DNA from 3 places in the Bacillus sp. WC2503 genome. Region 2 is predicted to be linked to each of the others. Evidence: predicted binding sites of a transcription regulator. Region 2 holds the regulator's gene; each other region holds the start of a gene.
What was found. Region 2 encodes NrdR, which represses ribonucleotide reductase genes. Its sites were predicted from a motif close to AACACNATATATNGTGTT; they were not measured.
Positions count from the first base shown of each region.

Region 1: a site for NrdR is predicted at 3,737-3,754, ahead of ACUN26_RS14405 (anaerobic ribonucleoside triphosphate reductase). Genes of this name have one in related genera too.
Region 3: a site for NrdR is predicted at 2,746-2,763, ahead of nrdI (class Ib ribonucleoside-diphosphate reductase assembly flavoprotein NrdI). Genes of this name have one in related genera too.

Region 1 covers NZ_JBQYMD010000001.1:2,830,017-2,836,541, forward strand. The annotation lists gene ACUN26_RS14390 (S1C family serine protease) at 1-489, opposite strand, end outside; gene ACUN26_RS14395 (response regulator transcription factor) at 693-1,370, opposite strand; gene nrdG (anaerobic ribonucleoside-triphosphate reductase activating protein) at 1,389-1,841, opposite strand; gene ACUN26_RS14405 (anaerobic ribonucleoside triphosphate reductase) at 1,838-3,694, opposite strand; gene plsY (glycerol-3-phosphate 1-O-acyltransferase PlsY) at 3,920-4,516, shown strand; gene ACUN26_RS14415 (HesB/YadR/YfhF family protein) at 4,625-4,915, shown strand; gene ACUN26_RS14420 (acyl-CoA thioesterase) at 4,944-5,363, opposite strand; gene ACUN26_RS14425 (glycosyl hydrolase family 18 protein) at 5,473-6,525, shown strand, end outside.
Region 2 covers NZ_JBQYMD010000001.1:3,792,811-3,799,335, reverse strand. The annotation lists gene ytaF (sporulation membrane protein YtaF) at 1-571, shown strand, start outside; gene coaE (dephospho-CoA kinase) at 626-1,228, shown strand; gene ACUN26_RS19475 (glyceraldehyde-3-phosphate dehydrogenase) at 1,338-2,366, shown strand; gene speD (adenosylmethionine decarboxylase) at 2,755-3,138, shown strand; gene nrdR (transcriptional regulator NrdR) at 3,426-3,887, shown strand; gene ACUN26_RS19460 (replication initiation and membrane attachment family protein) at 4,180-5,580, shown strand; gene dnaI (primosomal protein DnaI) at 5,614-6,525, shown strand, end outside.
Region 3 covers NZ_JBQYMD010000001.1:641,356-647,880, forward strand. The annotation lists gene ACUN26_RS03445 (hypothetical protein) at 98-244, shown strand; gene ACUN26_RS03450 (histidine phosphatase family protein) at 336-938, shown strand; gene ACUN26_RS03455 (GNAT family N-acetyltransferase) at 975-1,553, opposite strand; gene ACUN26_RS03460 (hypothetical protein) at 1,799-1,993, shown strand; gene ACUN26_RS03465 (hypothetical protein) at 2,019-2,336, shown strand; gene nrdI (class Ib ribonucleoside-diphosphate reductase assembly flavoprotein NrdI) at 2,813-3,172, shown strand; partial or broken gene ACUN26_RS03475 (ribonucleotide reductase N-terminal alpha domain-containing protein) at 3,159-4,286, shown strand; gene ACUN26_RS03480 (ribonucleotide reductase) at 4,669-5,619, shown strand; gene nrdF (class 1b ribonucleoside-diphosphate reductase subunit beta) at 5,714-6,525, shown strand, end outside.

The DNA of each region.
Region 1 (6,525 bases), 960 kb from region 2:
TGCATCAACTTGCTTTCCATCACTTAGTTTCACAGCAAGTTTATTCGCTCCATCTACTACGTGGTTGTTCGTTACGATATATGCTTTATTTCCTGCTTTTTTATAAATAACACCTGATCCTGAACCAGCTTGTTGTTCTTGACCTGTCGGTTGCATTGCAAATGGATCGACACTTTGTTGCATATTAATAACACCTACAACAACATCTTTCGCACCTTCAACCATACCTGGCAAATCAGTTTCGTTTTTTGATTTATTGACAACAGGAACTACAGTACCTTCTACTTGTTTATTAGAATTGAATGATGAAACTGCCGCTCCATTATTTTGCACCCATGGCATATAAGGTGCTGCAAAACTAATCGAAACCGCCCCGACTACAGCTCCCACTAAACCTGTGAAGAAATAACCTTTTTTACTTCCTGATTTTTTCACTTCTCTCGTTTCACTATGCTCTTCATTCAAATTTGGTCCGTCGTAATATCCCATTTTTATTTCCCCTCTCTGGTGAATTCGTATTTTCAGTATAGTCACGTTTTGTGTCCTTCTTGTGAACTCATCGTGAAATCCAATTAAAAAAATACTCCTATCTACCATTGTAGACAAGAAAATTATTTTTTGAACATTCTACCTTCAAAAAGAGGATATAAAATTGCTAAATTCCCAGGCTAAAGTGCACAAGTCATTCCAGATTATTCTTCGAATTTATAACCAACTCGAATAACAGTACCGATATGCTTCGCTTTATCTCCTAGCTTATTTCGCAATTTTTTAATATGCGTATCAACCGTTCGGTCATCACCGTAGTAATCATATCCCCATAACTGATCTAATAAATGTTGACGTGACAACACAATTCCTTTGTTCTCCATTAAATAAACAAGAAGTTCAAATTCTTTATGCGTCAATATAATTTCTTCTCCATCTACTAAAACAGTTCTAGATAGACGATTCACTTCTATTCCGGCTAAAGACATAGCATTTTCCTCCGCTACTCCTACCGCACCATCCGCACGTTTCAATAACGTCTTCGCGCGAGCTACTAACACTTTCGGGCTAAATGGTTTCGTTACATACTCGTCTGCACCTAATTCGAAACCTAGCAATGTATCATCCTCATCCGAACGTGCTGTTAGCATAATAATTGGTACTGCTGATTCTTTTCTAATTCGTCTACAAACAGACCATCCATCTATTTCTGGTAACATAATATCTAACATAATTAAATCAATTTCATGCTCTGCAAATAACTCTAGCGCTTTTTTTCCATCTTCTGCTTCAATCACTTCAAAGCCTTCATTACGAAAATAATCACTAACAATTTCACGTAATCTTCTTTCGTCTTCAACAAGTAATACTGTTTTATTCATATAATCTATCCCGCCTTTTTACTCTTTCAATCGAATAATACGTTGATTGGAGCTTCCGCGAAATGGAAGTGTTAAATCTCTTTTCTCGATTTCAAATCTTCCATCGACTAAAACATCCCCATAGTGTAACAACTCTATCATATCATTATTTTGAGAACTCTGTATCTCTTCTAACGTATAACCTGTATACATCCATAGATTTTTTTTCAAATCTTTCACGGCTTTTGCTACTTTTTTCACTTCAACAGCTTGAAAAAACGGATCTCCACCTGAAAATGTTACATCAGTTAATGGATTACTTGCAATCTCTTTCACAACTTCTTCTACCGTCATTTCAGTTCCATTGCAAATATTCCAAGATTTCGGGTTATGACACCCGAAACAACGATGCGGACAGCCCGCAAAAAACACGACTGTCCGCAACCCTTCTCCATCTACTACACTATCATGAATGATATTCATCACTTTCATTTATGCTTCACCCGATCCATCTCTTCGCTACGTTTCGCACTATTCCACTTCGACATATCTCCCACAAGATAGCCAGTTATACGGCGAATTCTTTCTATATTGGTCTCGTCTTCATTTCCGCAGCTTGGACATTCATTTCCAATAACTCCGTGATAGCTGCAGCATGTACAACGATCAACAGGATGATTAATTGAACCGTACCCAACGCCATGCTCTGCCATCGCTTGTACAATTTGTTTTAACGCCTTTTGATTATGCATCGCTGCTCCGTCTAGCTCAATATACGTAATATGTCCCCCGTTACATAGAGCATGGAAAGGTCCTTCTAAACGAATTTTATTTATCGCTTGAATGCTATAGTAAACTGGGATATGGAATGAATTCGTATAATAATTATGGTTCGTTATACCGCTAATCACCCCAAATTCTTCTCTATCTTTTTTCACAAACTTCCCTGATAACCCTTCTGCAGGAGTTGCAATTACTGAGAAATTCAGTTCATGTTCTTCCGTTGCTTTATCCATTCTATCTCTCATAAAGGAAATGATTTCATACCCGAGTTTCCATGATTCTTCATCTTCTCCATGATGCTTTCCTGTTAAAGCTACTAAGCACTCCGCAAGACCGATAAAACCAAGACTTAACGTCCCTTGCTTTAAAATGGATGCTACAGAATCTTCAGGCTGTAACTTCTCTCCACCGCGCCATACACCTTGTGAATATAAAAATCGAAAATCTCTTGCTCGCTTCGTACATTGATACTCAAATCTCTCTAATAATTGCTTAATCCCTAAATCTAAGTAATAATTTAACGCTTCAAAAAATGCTTCTTTTGAACCACTAATTAACGCTAATTTCACTAAGTTGATAGACGTAAATGATAAATTTCCTCTCCCAATCGCTGTTTCTTCTCCATGTATGTTAGACATGACACGGGTACGACATCCCATATAACATACTTCACTTTCCGGTCGTCCGTCATAATGCACTGCATTAAATGGCGCATCTAAAAATGAAAAGTTAGGGAATAATCGTTCAGCCGTTGTCTCTAACGCTAATTCAAATAAATCATGGTTCGGATCACATTCTTCAAAGTTCACACCTTTTTTCATTTTAAAAATTTGAATCGGAAAAATTGGTGTTTCTCCTTTACCAAGACCAGCTTGTGTCGCTTTTAAAAGTTGTCTAACTAATAACCGTCCCTCTTTTGATGTGTCTGTTCCATAATTAATAGAAATAAACGGTACTTGTCCCCCGCCCCTACTGTGCATACTATTTGAATTATGAACGAAAGCTTCACACGCCTGATACGTATCATTTTCTGTTTCTTTCCATGCAAATTCTTCTATTTGTTCTTTCGTAAGCGAATATGACTGTAATCGTTTCTTATGTCTCGCTACTGTTTTTCTCACATATGGAGCTAAATCAATATCAAAGAGTGCAAACGATTGACCACCGTGCTGCATATTTTGATTCGCCTGAAAAATAATAGACGAAAGAGCCAATGCACTTTTAATATCCTGCGGTTGTCTCATATGCCCATGTCCGGTATGAAAACCGTTCGCAAGCATTTGCGCTAACGGAATTTGCGAACAAGTCGTCGTTCCTGTCGCATAAAAATCTAAATCATGTGGATATAATATATTTTCATTTATCGCTTTTTTCACTTGGTCTGACAATAAATTTTCAACTGCATAATATTTTGCACTCTCAGATGCGAACGTTCCCATTACTCCCATCGGAGAGCGCCCATCTACATTTGCATTCTCTTGCATTAAATCTTGTTCATTGCCGTGGACAATTGTCCCAAACACTTTCATTAATTCTTCTCCACGTGTATTTCGTTGTAACATTTATAACCCTCCATCAATATGTTGTTATCTTTTGATTAAAATGTTACAACATATAGTCTTGTTGTTTCTGTGAGAAATGTAACATTCCTGTGAATTTTTTTTCACGAAATAATGAATTTTTCATTTACAAAAAAGAAATGTGCTCTTTACAAATGTATGGTACAATAAACGGGAAAAACTCTTTTTACCCTTTATCAACACATTTGAATAAAGGAGACTGAACTTATGGTTACTACATATCTTTTATTTATCGTTGCCTACTTACTTGGCTCGATTCCATTTGCATTAGTCGTTGGAAAAATCGGCTATGGAATCGACATTCGTGAGCACGGAAGCGGTAATTTAGGCGGAACAAATACATTCCGCACATTAGGGAAAAAAGCAGGTTTTACCGTTACAATTGCTGACATTTTAAAAGGGACATTAGCAACAGGTCTACCGATAATTTTCGGATTAGATATTCACCCACTATGGTTCGGATTAGCAGCTGTTCTTGGACATGTATATCCGATTTTTGCAAAATTCCGTGGTGGTAAAGCAGTTGCAACTTCTGCCGGGGTGCTATTATGCTACTCACCAGTTGTTTTTGCAATATTAGCTGTTGTATTTTTCACCCTTTTATTTACAACAAGATACGTATCACTTTCTTCTATGGTAACAGCTGTCGTTGCTGTTATTGCATCCATTGTTAGCGGGGATAAAATCTTCATTATTGCGATGTGTTTATTAGCAGGTATGGTTATTTATAAACACCGTGCAAATATCGGACGAATTATAAATAAAACTGAACCGAAAGCAAACTTCTCAAAAAAGCAAAAATAAGGTTGTAACCCACATAACGCAAAAAGAAAACGTGAAGCATATTAATAGCGTCTTTTTGCGTTATTTTTTATACTAAAGAAAAGGCAACATAATTTGGAGGAACTATACATGAATCTTTCCGTAACAAAAGAAGCAGCACAATGGTATAAAAACGAATTAAATTTACAATCAGGTGAAACACTACGCCTTTTCGTACAATACGGCGGTTGCAGTACTGTGCAAAAAGGACTTTCTTTAGGTATTCGTAAAGATGACCCTGCACATCCTGCTGTTCAAACTCAAGAAGAAGGTATTAACTTCTTTATTGAAGGCGATGATGAGTGGTTCTTCGATGGACATAATTTATCTGTTACACTTAACGACGGTGATGATTTCCCTCAATTTAATTATGAGAAATAAAAAAAGCGTGGCTTCTGCCACGCTTTTTTTATTTCTTTTTAATTTCCTCATATTTCGCATACCACTCAGGATATAATTTTTTAAATGATACAGGGCGGAACCCTTCTTTTTTCGCACAAATATTCGTTGTACTTGCAGTAATGCAAAGCTCACCATCACCGTTATATATTTCATAACCATATACAACACGAAGCGGGCTCACAGTATCAATCCACGTTTTCACAATTGCTTTTTCTCCGTAACGCATCGCTTTACGATATGAAATTTGCAAGTCTAATACAGGAGAAATAATTCCCTCTTTCTCCATTTCAACATATGAAAATCCTAATTCTTGTATAAGTTTCGTGCGCCCAAGTTCCAGCCACACTAAATAGTTTGAATGGTAAACAACACCCATCTGGTCTGTTTCCGCATAGCGGATTTCAACTTCATATTCTGCTACAAACATTTCTATTCGCCTTCTTTCACTTCTGCTACCTTGCATACATTTAATCATAATACAGTGGAATCAAAAATAAAATAAAAACAGTGAATCTTTTACCGAAAGGGGCAAACACATGATCCAAATTGTAACTGTTCGTAGCGGTGATAGTGTTTATGGTTTAGCATCAAAGTACGGATCTACACCTGAAGAAATTGTAAAAGACAATGGACTAAATCCTGCTGAAACACTCGTTGTTGGTCAGGCACTTATCGTTAATACAAAAGGAAATAATTATTATGTACAGCCTGGTGACAGCTTATATCGAATTTCTCAAACGTATAACGTTCCTCTCGCTAGCTTAGCTAAAGTTAATAATCTTTCATTAAAATCTATTCTCCATGTCGGACAACAATTATATATACCAAAAGGTACAAAACGAGCAGTAGAATCCATCGCTTATTTACAGCCTTCAACAATACCGATAAAAGAAAGTTTAGTAAATGCTACACGTGCTATTAATCCATTTTTAACATATTTAGCCTACTTCAGCTTTGAAGCAAAAAGAGACGGCACTTTAAAAGAACCAACGGAAACAGCGAAAATCGCTAATATTGCAACGCAAGGTAAAACCATCCCTATGCTCGTTATTACAAATATTGAAAATGGAAATTTCAGTGCCGATCTGACATCGGTTATTTTACGCGATGCAACAATCCAAAACAAGTTTATTACTAACATTTTGCAAACAGCTGAAAAATATGGCATGCGAGACATTCATTTCGATTTCGAGAGTGTGGTACCCGAAGACCGCGAGGCATACAATCGCTTTTTACGAAATGTGAAAACACGCTTACCTAGCGGGTACACATTAAGTACAACGCTTGTACCGAAAACAAGTTCCAATCAAAAAGGGAAATTTTTTGAGGCTCACGATTATAAAGCACAAGGACAAATTGTTGATTTCGTCGTCATTATGACATACGACTGGGGTTGGCAAGGCGGGCCACCGATGGCGATTTCTCCTATTGGTCCTGTGAAAGAAGTACTTCAATATGCGAAATCTCAAATGCCACCACAAAAAATTATGATGGGGCAAAATTTATATGGTTTCGATTGGAAACTTCCGTTCAAACAAGGAAATCCACCTGCAAAAGCAATCAGCTCTGTTGCAGCTGTTGCACTAGCT
Region 2 (6,525 bases):
AGGGCTGACATATGGTTTGAGAAGCGTAAGAATTCCACTAAGATCAATTATAATTATCGGAATCTGTTCAGCGGCTGTTATGCTTGTTTCAATGGGAATTGGACATATGATTGCGAAAATATTTTCACCTGTTATCGCAACGCGTATCGGTGGGCTTGTTCTTATTGGAATAGGGATTTGGGTATTATATCAATTTTTTCGGAGTGATAAAAAGGAAGAACCGAAGCAAGAAGAGAAGGTTTGGAAACTAGAAATTGCTTCACTTGGGTTAGTAATTCAAATTTTACGGAAACCGACTGTTGCAGATTTTGATAAATCGGGAACTATTTCTGCAGGAGAAGCGCTACTTCTTGGTATCGCACTTTCCGTGGATTCGTTTGGTGCTGGAATTGGTGCATCTTTATTAGGTTATGCACCCGCTATGATGGCAATATTAGTTGCAGTTATGAGTTCTTTATTTTTGTTTATTGGAATGAAGCTGGGTACAGTTTTATCGAATATGAAATGGTTACAAAAATTTACATTCCTGCCTGGGGTATTACTCATTATTATTGGAATTTGGAAAATGTAAGTATGGGCGTGGAACATTAGTTTCGCGCCTTTTATTATGAGGAGGAGAAGTATTATGACAGTGGTAATTGGATTAACGGGAGGAATTGCAAGCGGAAAAAGTACGGTATCAGAAATGTTTCGTGGGCTAAGTATACCGGTTATTGACGCAGATGTTATTGCAAGAGAAGTTGTAGAACGAGGAAAACCAGCATATAACAAAATAGTAGAAGTATTTGGAACGGAAGTGTTACAAAAAGATGGAGAACTGGATCGGCCGAAATTAGGAAATGTTGTTTTCTATAATGAAGAAAAACGATTGCAGTTAAATAAAATTGTTCATCCTGCAGTACGTGAGGAAATGAATGCACAAAAGGAAATGTACATAAAAGAAAGTATGCAAGCGGTTGTGTTAGATATCCCTCTTTTGTTTGAAAGTAAATTAACAAGTCTCGTTGACCGCGTTTTAGTTGTAGCTGTCACGCCTGATACGCAATTAAAACGTTTAATGGAGCGAAATAATTTTTCGGAAGAAGAAGCAAAAGCACGTATACAATCGCAAATGCCGTTAGAAGAAAAAGTGAAGCATGCGGATGAAGTAATAAATAATGATGGCACAATTATGGGAACGAAAACACAATTACAGGGAATTTTAAAGAAATGGAACATTATTGACTAAAAAATTGTGAAATTAATGAAAATGCTTAGTGACATATCCCCTTTTTGTGTTATACTATTATTGGGATTGGAGATAAATAGTATAACGCATTCAAGGGGGATAACATATTATGACTCGTGTGGCAATTAATGGATTTGGACGTATTGGGAGAATGGTATTTCGTCAGGCAATAAAAGAAAGCGCATTCGAAATTGTAGCAATCAATGCAAGCTATCCATCTGAAACGTTAGCACATTTAATTAAATATGATACAGTTCACGGCAAGTTTGACGGAACAGTAGAAGCATTTGAAGATCACTTATTAGTTGATGGGAAAATGATTCGCCTTTTAAACAACCGCGATCCAAAGGAATTGCCTTGGACAGATCTAGGTGTTGAAGTTGTAATTGAAGCAACTGGTAAATTTAATTCAAAAGAAAAAGCAATTCTTCACGTTGAAGCTGGAGCGAAAAAAGTTATTTTAACAGCGCCTGGTAAAAATGAAGATGTAACAATTGTAGTTGGTGTGAACGAAGACCAATTAGATATTACAAAACATACCGTTATTTCAAATGCATCTTGTACAACAAACTGTTTAGCGCCTGTTGTGAAGGTGTTAGATGAGCAGTTTGGAATTGAAAACGGTTTAATGACGACTGTTCACGCTTATACAAATGACCAAAAAAATATTGATAATCCACATAAAGATTTAAGAAGAGCACGTGCTTGCGGACAATCAATCATTCCGACAACGACAGGTGCTGCGAAAGCGCTAGCAAAAGTTCTTCCGCATTTAAACGGAAAACTTCATGGTATGGCACTTCGTGTACCAACACCAAACGTGTCTCTTGTTGACTTAGTAGTAGATGTAAAACGTGATGTGACAGTTGAAGCTATTAACGATGCATTCAAAACTGTAGCAAACGGTGCGTTAAAAGGTATTGTAGAATTTAGCGAAGAGCCTTTAGTATCTATTGACTTTAATACAAATACACACTCAGCTATTATTGATGGCTTATCTACAATGGTAATGGGTGATCGTAAAGTAAAAGTACTTGCTTGGTATGATAACGAGTGGGGCTACTCTCGTCGTGTTGTAGATCTTGTAACGTTAGTTGTTGACGAATTAGCGAAACAAAAAAATGTGCAACATATTTAAGTGAATAAGGGAGAGGGCAAGTGAATATTGCCCTCTCTTTTTTTATTTTTTTCTGAAAAGGAAAAAAATTATATGAGTATATTTTGGAAAGTGGACATACCACGAAGCGTTGTTATTACTGTATTTGTGAATCATTTCTTTTTTTTAGGGAAAAGTAAAGAGGAAAATATGACAGAAAATCGAAAAAACTGTTGTTGCAAAATGAAAATAAACAAAGTATACTAACACTCGTAAACTTAAGAGCTGAGGTACGTAGTCACTACTTAAAGGGTTAGGACCTCTCTGGACTAACTTTCCCCCGTGGTAGTGGAGCAAGCCAAATTGCAAATTAGTTTTCAATTCGAACAGTTAGAATAAATTTACAAGGGGGAACTGTAGAATGGATACTATGGATACGATGGGTCGTCACGTGATCGCTGAACTTTGGGATTGCGATTTCGACAAGCTTAATGACATGCCGTATATTGAACAATTATTTGTGGATGCAGCACTAAGAGCTGGTGCTGAAGTGCGTGAGGTTGCTTTCCATAAATTTGCACCACAAGGTGTAAGTGGAGTAGTAATTATCTCGGAATCACATTTAACAATTCATAGCTTTCCGGAGCACGGTTACGCAAGTATTGATGTTTATACTTGTGGGGATCGTATTGATCCAAATGTTGCTGCAGAATATATTGCAGAAGGTTTAAACGCGAAAACGCGTGAGAGTATCGAGCTTCCTCGAGGCACCGGTAGCTTCGAAATTAAGCAGAGAGAAACAAAAGCTCTTTAAAAAAGAACATAATTGATTTAAAATGTAAAGAGGTGTATAATGCACCTCTTTTTTAGTTTATAAAAAAGGAAAAACATAACGTGTTCATTAGTTAGTTAAATGGAGCTCTCACACATAAGTTAGTGCTACATCAACCATCTTATTTTGTTTGGAAAATAGATGATGAAATCATGTATTTAAACTTAGAGTGGTAAGAGCATTAGAATGAGTTATATAATATTGTATATATATTTTTACGTGAATGAAGTAGAGAAAAATAAAAATCAAATTGTAAGGGAGTGAATGAATTGCGTTGTCCATCCTGTTCTCATAATGGCACAAGAGTGTTAGATTCGCGTCCGGTAGACGAAGGGCGCTCTATTCGAAGAAGGAGAGAGTGTGAAAGTTGTTTAAGTCGCTTTACGACATTTGAAAGAGTAGAAGAGTCACCTCTGATCGTTGTTAAAAAAGAAGGCACACGAGAAGAGTTTAATAAAGAAAAGATTTTACGCGGTTTAATTAAAGCATGTGAGAAAAGACCAGTATCTTTAAGACAATTAGAGGAAGTAACACAAAGTGTGGAACGTGAACTTCGTAATTTAGGTATATCAGAAGTGAAAAGTGATATGATTGGTGAAATTGTTATGGAAGAACTTCGTGATATCGATGATGTTGCTTACGTACGCTTTGCTTCTGTATATCGTCAATTTAAAGATTTAAATGTATTTATTGAAGAATTAAAAGATATACTGCAAAAAGAAAGAGAATAGAAGCTGTATTCAATTCTCTTTACATACTGTAAGTAATGAGGTAAGAGAGCTAGAAGCGTAAGCTAATAGCTCTTTTTCGCTAATAATCATTGGGGATTTTGTTCATCCCAAAATGATTATTAGCCTTCACCAATCGGGCATTTACGGGAAGGTATCTCCTGCCAAACTTCCGTGCATTCGCCGAATTTTGATGCGGGAGTCTTACTGCCCGCAAATAGCGAGATAAAATATATAATGAAGATAGAACGAATGAATTAGAGGATAGATTGGATGAGAGAAAGGAAAAGCAAGAATGCAAAAACAGTCATGGATGGAGCTATTGCCGATTGATCGTTATAAAGTAAGTACGAAAGGACTACTACATAATTACGACCGAAAAGTGTTAACGATGTTGTATCAGCCGTTAATAGGTAGTAGAGCTTTTAGCTTGTACATGACGCTATGGGGGGCATTAGAGCAAGATCGTGTATTTGGAAAAGAGAATACACATCATTCCCTTATGGTGACCATGCAAATGCAACTTCCCGAAATATATGAGGAACGAGTAAAGCTAGAGGCAATTGGGCTTTTAAAGGTATATATTAAGAAAGAAAAAGATATTCGAATGTTTATATACGAATTGCAACCACCTTTATCTCCAAAGCAGTTTTTTGATGATATTGTTTTAAGTATCTTTTTATACAATCGATTGAGTCGGACAAAATATAATCAAGTAAAACAATATTTCTTAGAAGAAGAATTTGATTTTGCTTCTTATGAAAATATTACACGTTCTTTTAATGAGGTGTTTGATTCGTTTAATCCAGGACAGCTTGAGCATGCGCAAGAAGAACTCCGTATTCCAAAAGCGACAATGATGCCAAATAATGAAAAGGGAGATGCTCCTAAAGTTTGGAACGATTTCTTTGATTTCTCCTTATTTGTAGACGGATTGTCCGCTCTTGTTCCTAAAAAGGCGATTACAGATCAAGTGCGAGAATGTGTCATTACACTTGCTTACGTGTATGGTGTGGATGTGTTATCGATGCAAAATATCGTTCTTGGTGCGGTGACAGAGATGCAAACAATTGATATGGAAAGGCTTAGAAAAGGAGCGCGCGATTGGTACCAATTCGAAAATGGTCAAGCGTTACCAATATTAAGTGAAAGAGTACAGCCACACGCTGCACGTACGATGAAAGAGAAAGAGCCTTCATCGCAAGAAGAGATGCTTATAAAACAATTAGAAGAAATCTCACCAAAACAACTATTGAAAGAGATTTCTGGTGGTGCAGAGGCGACGAAAGCGGACTTGCAAATTGTTGAGGATGTTATGATCAATCAAAAATTAACGCCAGGAGTTGTGAATGTACTTATTTATTACGTTATGCTACGCTCAGATATGAAACTTGCGAAAACGTATGTGGAGAAGATTGCTGGGCATTGGGCTCGTAAAAAGGTCGGTACAGTAGCTGAAGCAATGGCGCTAGCAAAAGAAGAAAACCGTCAATACCAAGAATGGGCTGAGACGAAGAAAAAAGGTCGTACAGCGAAGAAAACAGTACGAAAAGAAATGGTACCAGATTGGTTGAAAGAAGAGCCGAAAGAAAAAGAAACTGTGAAAAATGATGTAGGTGCGGAAAAAGATACAAGTACGTTAGAAGATGAACGAAAACGACTAGAAGAAGTGTTGAAAAAATATAAGCGTGATTAATAGAAGAGAATGAACGCTCTTTGAGGTGAGAAAATGGAGCATATTCAAAATTCATTTACAAAATTAATGGAAAATGAAAATTTTAAAAACAGATATGAAGTATTAAAGGCGGAAGTGATGGCACATCCGCGTGTGAAAGAATTTATAGACGAGCATAAAGGCGAAGTAACGACTTCTATGATTGAGCGCAGTCTTGTGAAGCTATATGAATATATTGGACAATGTGTAGGTTGTTCAGATTGTCCGGATCTAGGGACATGTAAAAATATGCTGCAAGGATATGAACCGAAGCTCGTTATCCAAGGTAAGATGATTGATATTCAATACGATCGTTGCATTAGAAAAGTAGCATATGATGAGAGAAAAAAATATGAAAAACTCGTTCAAAGTGTATATATGCCAACGGATATTTTACAGGCGACTATGGAAAATTTAGACCCTTCAGAGTTAAATGCACGTATTGATGCAATTGGTGCAGCGAATGAATTTTTAAGCACATATGAACCGGGTAAAAAAGTACAGGGGCTATATCTTTACGGTAAATTTGGTGTAGGGAAAACATATCTTTTAGGGGCGATTGCGAATGAGCTTGCTCGAAAGAAAATAAGTTCCATGCTCGTATACTTCCCAGAATTTTTACGTGAAATTAAAAGTTCGATTCAAGATAATTCAATTGGAGAAAAGATTGATGCGGTTAAACGGGTACAAGTTTTAATGTTAGATGATATCGGAGCGGAAGCGATGTCTAGTTTCGTACGTGACGATGTACTCGGTGCAATCTTACAATTCCGTATGCTAGAAAACTTACCAACGTTCTTTACGTCTAATTTTGATTTCAAACAGTTGGAACATCACTTAACGTATACACAGCGCGGTGAAGCAGAAGAAATGAAAGCGGCCCGTATTATGGAACGAATTAAATATTTAGCGAAACCAATTACAATC
Region 3 (6,525 bases), 3.2 Mb from region 2:
CATATTTCATATGATGCTGGAGAAAAAGTGTTTATATCTTTATAATGAAAATGGATGTTGGTCTGTTTAATAAGGGGGAAATAGGAGCGGTAAAATAATGTTTGAAATTATGGGGAGCTTTATAGCTTTGTTCTTATATTTATTTTCTTATACACAGTTGAAGAAAATTCGTCAACATGAAACGAATACATATTTTGATGGAATAGATGCTTCAGTTACTCATAGTAGTGGCGGAGATATGTAACAATATGTAACTTTTATTTTCAGCATGTTATGATGAATGTAAGAAATAGTACATAATATAGTTCGTAAGTGATGAATGGAGAGTGAAAAGAATGTGGATATCTTTTATTCGTCATGGTCGCTTGAATAGTACTATAGAACCGATGACAATTACTTCATTTCATGAATGGCTGAAGAGATATGATGTAGATAGTATGAGTAGGGAATGTAACATACCGATTGAAACAATTGAGGCAGTAGAATCGGCAAATTTAATTGTATCGAGTGATCAAAGACGTGCTGTACAGTCAGCAGCGGAATTAATGAATTCTTTGTCCTTTGTGCAAAATTCTCTTTTTAGGGAAGTAGAAGTACCGTCGAGTTTTTTTGCACCAGAATGGTTTAAATGTAAGCCGGGGACTTGGTTTTTTATTGGACGTGCTTTATGGATGGTTGGGTATCATAAAGATGTTGAGTCGTATAAGGAAGCAAGGGGAAGGGCAAAAGAAGCTGCTAACATGTTACATCACTATGCAATGGTGCACGGGAAAATCGCGATAGTAGGACATAGCTATTTTAATACGATGATTGGTGCGGAACTGAGGGCGATGGGATGGTCTGGACCTCCTATTTTTCATCGGAAGCCGTGGGGATATACAAAGTATACGTTCCATGAGGCGATGAATGGAAGTGTATTAAATACAAAATTAACTTAAAAGCACACGATTTTATATAAAATCGTGTGCTTTTTTTTAAGATATAGAAACTAATGTACGTAATGGTTTTATTAGATGAGCATAAGGTTCGCCAACGAGCATTACGGTTTTATCTTTGTTGTAACCTAGTTTTTCATACAGTGAAAAAGCACGCTTGTTTTCTAAATTAACAAGTAAGGCGATTTTTTCATAACCTGTTTCAGCTGCATGAAGTTCAGCTGCATCGATTAACTTAGAGCCAATGCCACGTCCGCCGTACATATTTGAAACTGACAACGTGTCAATATAATACTCATCAAGTTCAGCTTCTTTTTCTAACGTAATGGATTCATCTTCATGTAGTTCTCTTAAGTGGCGTATGATTGGTGCATCAAGTTGTTGAGCGTCACTACCGTGATAAGCGACAATAACCCCAACTACCTTTCCATCTTGTTCCGCCACTAAACAGTTTTCATAGCTCAATCGATTATTTTCTTTTACGAACCATTTTTCAAGTCCTAGTAATACATTTGCTTCAACTGTGCTACCAGTGATTTTTTCAGCAATTTCATGCAGAGCATTATACAATAAAGGAGATATTGCCTTTGCATCTGTCTTTGTTGCTTTCCGAATCATAGTATCCCTCCTAGTTCTATTTGTATATTGTAACATAGTGGTATGGAACTTTGTATGATTGAATGCCAAAATGTTTGATATAGAGAAGTAGCTATGTTAGTATATGATATTTAGTGGACATATAATAAAGCAATACTGCTTGTAAAATAATGAAAATGAAATGAAGGCATAGCAACAGGAAAAATTTACAGTTGTTGACCTATAAAAGATACGATAAAATAAAATATTGCATAGAGGTGAAATACATGGATGAACAATTAGCAAATACAATTTTGGATCAGCTGAAAAATGGTGAGATAAAGGAGTATGTTGCAACGAAAGATGTATTTTATACGTTTAGGAAAGTTGTAGTAAGTCGAGAAGATTTTAAACATATTATTGGGAATGCACAACGCGGCGGACAGGTAATTTATACATATTCAAAAACGCCACGTTCATAAATAGAAGATAAAGGGGAGGAGAATTATGGGCGATTTTAAACAAGGCATTTTACCGCATTGGGATTATATGTGGAAAGATAGAGCCGGAAATAGATGTATGGGAATGGTTATGTATCCAGAGAAACGAAAATGTTCAACAAAAATGCTTCAGAAAATAAAAAGGGCGTATGAGCAAGCGGCAGAAATTAAAGTAACTGTACAAGTTCAACAGACATATGAGTACATAGAAGGAATGATCGTATACTTTGATGAAGAAGCTCCTGTATGTACAATGCTTGATAAAGATGAGAATCCGCATCACATATTTGTAAAAGATATTTTGCGTATTGAGCACTCTGAATAAACTTTTCATACATAAATTGAAACGCCATAATAATAATCTTTTTCTATAATAGTTATCTTTTAGTATGTAACGAGCAACGAAAGTATATGTATAATATTTAATAAAGTAAAATTGATAAATGTAATCGTTTGTTAGAACAGATTATCGTTTCATGTCTGTTCTTTTTTGCGTGATGCTGGAGAAATATATTCCTCCAGCATTTGCCGTTTTATGACAAAATATATTGTTAACTTTTTTTAAAATGAGGTTAAATTCGTTGACAACTTTTTTGAAAAGCACTTTATTGACATGAGTTTTAGAATGTTGTTTCATAGTCATTGTATTGAAAAAAATCGGCGGTCTTGTCGAAAAGTAAAAGTTAAAAAAAGAAAGAATTTATACATATATCTTGTGTCTTATTTTGAAACGTAATACAATATATAGAGAAATCAAGAAATGACATACAAAGAGTATAGATTGGAGAGGGAGGGTCGGAAATGTTAGTTGCATATGATTCTATGACAGGAAACGTGAAGCGTTTCATTCACAAATTAAATATGCCGGCCGTTCAAATTGGTGAAGATCTAGTAATAGATGAAGACTTTATTCTTATTACGTATACAACAGGTTTTGGCAATGTACCAGAACGTGTTTTAGAATTTTTAGAGCGCAATAATGACAAATTAAAAGGCGTATCTGCAAGCGGCAATCGTAACTGGGGAGACATGTTCGGTGCAAGTGCTGACAAAATTTCTGCTAAATATGAAGTGCCTATTGTATCAAAATTTGAGTTATCAGGAACAAATAACGATGTAGAATATTTTAAGGAAAGGGTGCGGGAGATTGCGACACATTGAACTGAATAATGAAATCACGCAAATGCAGGACGGTTTTTATCAGCTTCATAAAGATAAAGAGGCATTAGAAGTCTTTATGGAAGAAGCTAGAGAGAATACCGTTCCTTTTAATAGCGTGGCAGAGCGAATGGAGTATATGAAAGAACATGATTACTATTACAATGTTCTGGACGAGTATAGCTTGGAGGAAGTAGAAGGAGTATATAACATCGCTTATGGTGAAAACTTCGAATTCCAATCTTATATGGCAGCATCTAAGTTCTACAAGGATTATGCGTTAAAAACGAATGATCAAAAACAATACTTAGAAAGCTATGAAGATCGTGTAGCAATTGTGTCATTATACTTAGGACGCGGTGATGTTGCGAAGGCAAAACAATTCGCAAGCATGATTGTAAAACAAAACTACCAACCAGCGACACCAACCTTTTTAAATGCGGGAAGAAGCAGAAGAGGAGAAATGGTGTCTTGTTTCTTGTTAGAGATGGACGATAGCTTAAATTCAATCGGCTTTAACATTAATACTGCAATGCAATTATCAAAAATTGGCGGGGGAGTAGCTTTAAACTTATCTAAGCTACGTGCGCGTGGTGAGCAAATTAAAGGGATTGATAACGCTGCAAGTGGTGTAGTACCTGTTATGAAATTGCTTGAAGATTCGTTTTCATATGCGAATCAACTTGGCCAACGAAAAGGTGCTGGTGCAGTATACTTAAACATCTTCCATTGGGATATTATCGAATTCCTTGATACAAAGAAAATAAATGCCGACGAGAAGAGCCGTATTCAGTCTCTATCAATCGGAATTATCGTTCCAAGTAAGTTCTTTGAGCTTGCTGAGAAAAACGAACCTTTCCATGTTTTCGCGCCTTATACGGTGTTTAAAGAATATGGCAAGCATTTAGATGATATTGATATTGATGAAATGTACGATGAATTAATGAGCAATCCGAAAGTGAAGAAGAAGCCGCTAGATATTAGTGCACGTGATATGCTTATTAAAATCGCAATGATTCAGCTTGAGTCTGGTTACCCATACTTAATGTTTAAATCAAATGCAAATAACCAGCATCCACTGAAGGATATTGGAACTGTGAAGATGTCGAACTTGTGTTAAATATGTAGCACCTTCTAGTAGAAATGCTAGTCGAAAACTCCGTTAAACGGGGAAAGCCTCAAGTTTGAGGTAACCTACCGTGCTAAATCTTATCTTAGAATGAGCATAGAAAAGTTCAGAATGTATCTTATTATTTTGTATAGCAGAGTGATCAGACAACATAAAGTAATAAGAGACTTTCTGAAAGATTAAGATAAGTAAAAGCCTAACGACTATCCCTTATGGGAGTAGAGCGCAAGCGATTGGCGTTCGAAAAGCGGAGCACCTAATCAGGTAATGCTGTAGGTGATGATATAGTCTGTCCTGTATGGTGACATACAGCAGTTGCATGAGCAACGGACTGAGGAGTAGCGAACTCGGTTGAACATTCGAGACAGAAATCTTCCAGCTACAAGAAACTTCTGAAATAAATGATTACGGTACAGATGACATTATCCGCCGCGATATTAACTGTAACTTAGGATCACTAAATATCGTAAATGTAATGGAAAATAAAGAAATTCGTGAAGCAGTTCATGCAGGAATGGAAGCTTTAACAGCTGTTTCTGATATGACAATCATTCCGAATGCACCAACTGTGAAAAAAGCAAATGATGAGCTTCATTCAGTTGGACTTGGAGCAATGAACTTACATGGATATTTAGCAAAAAATAAAATCGGTTATGAAAGTGCAGAAGCGAAAGAGTTCGCACGTGCATTCTTTATGATGTTAAATTACTACTCTATTGAGAAAAGTATGGAAATCGCTAAAGAAAAAGGCGAAACATTTAAAGACTTCGATAAGTCTGATTATGCGAACGGCACATACTTTGAGAAGTATGAAACGACAGATTACAGCCCAGTAACTGAAAAAGTTCAGCAACTATTTGAAGGAATTCATATTCCAACAAAAGAAGATTGGACAAGTTTAAAAGAGCAAGTGCAGAAGAATGGATTATATAATTCATACCGTCTTGCTATCGCTCCAACACAATCTATCAGTTACGTTCAAAATGCAACTTCAAGCGTAATGCCGATCGTAAGTCAAATCGAATCAAGAACGTATGCGAATGCGACAACATATTATCCAATGCCGTATTTATCAAAAGATACGTTCTGGTACTATAAATCTTCTTACGATATGAATCAGTTTAAATTAATTGATTTAATTGCAGAAATTCAAGAGCATATTGACCAAGGAATTAGTACAATTCTTTACGTCAATAGTGATATTTCAACACGTGAGTTAGCACGTTACTACATCTATGCACATAAAAAAGGCTTAAAGAGTCTGTATTATACGAGAACACGTAAATTAAGCGTGGAAGAGTGCGTAGCTTGTACCGTTTAATATAAAAAAGTGAGACATTATGAGCAGGGTTTTCTGAACCCTGCTCATGCTTAGTTATCAATTTTTCATGTTTATTTAGAGAAGGGGCGATTGAATGCGTGCGGTAAACTGGAACAAAAAGGAAGATGATTTTAGTTTAATGTTTTGGAAGCAAAACATCGCTCAGTTTTGGACAGAAGAAGAAATCGCGGTGTCTTCTGACAAAAATACTTGGGCACAATTATCAAAAGAAGAGCAAATTGCTTATAAGCGTGTATTAGGTGGTTTAACACTTTTAGATACGAAACAAGGTGGCGAAGGGATGCCACTTGTACTTGTTCATCTTGAAAATTTACAAGCAAAAAGTGTATTAGCTTTCATGGGAGCTATGGAAGAAGTACATGCGAAGAGTTACAGTCATATTTTTACAACGTTAGCTACGGAAGAAGAAATTGATGATATTTTTGAATGGGTAGACAATCATCCATTACTTGAGAAAAAGGCTGGTATTATTACTCGTTACTATCGTCGTTTATTAAAGCCTCAAGTAACGAAAAAAGAGTTATACATGGCAATGGTAGCAAGTGTGTTCTTAGAAAGTTACTTATTCTATAGTGGATTCTTCTATCCACTTTACTTAGCAGGTCAAGGTAAATTGACGGCAAGTGGTGAAATTATTAACCTAATCATTCGTGATGAGTCCATTCACGGCGTATTCGTCGGTATTTTAGCACAACAACTTTTCGCAGAGCTTTCTGCAGAAGATCAACAAGAAGTGCAAAAAGAAACGCAAGAGTTATTAATGGAACTATATGAAATTGAAATGGCATACACAGAAGAAATTTACACTTCTATCGGTCTTGTAGATGATGTAAATCGTTTCGTTCGCTACAATGCGAATAAAGGACTTATGAATTTAGGACTTGA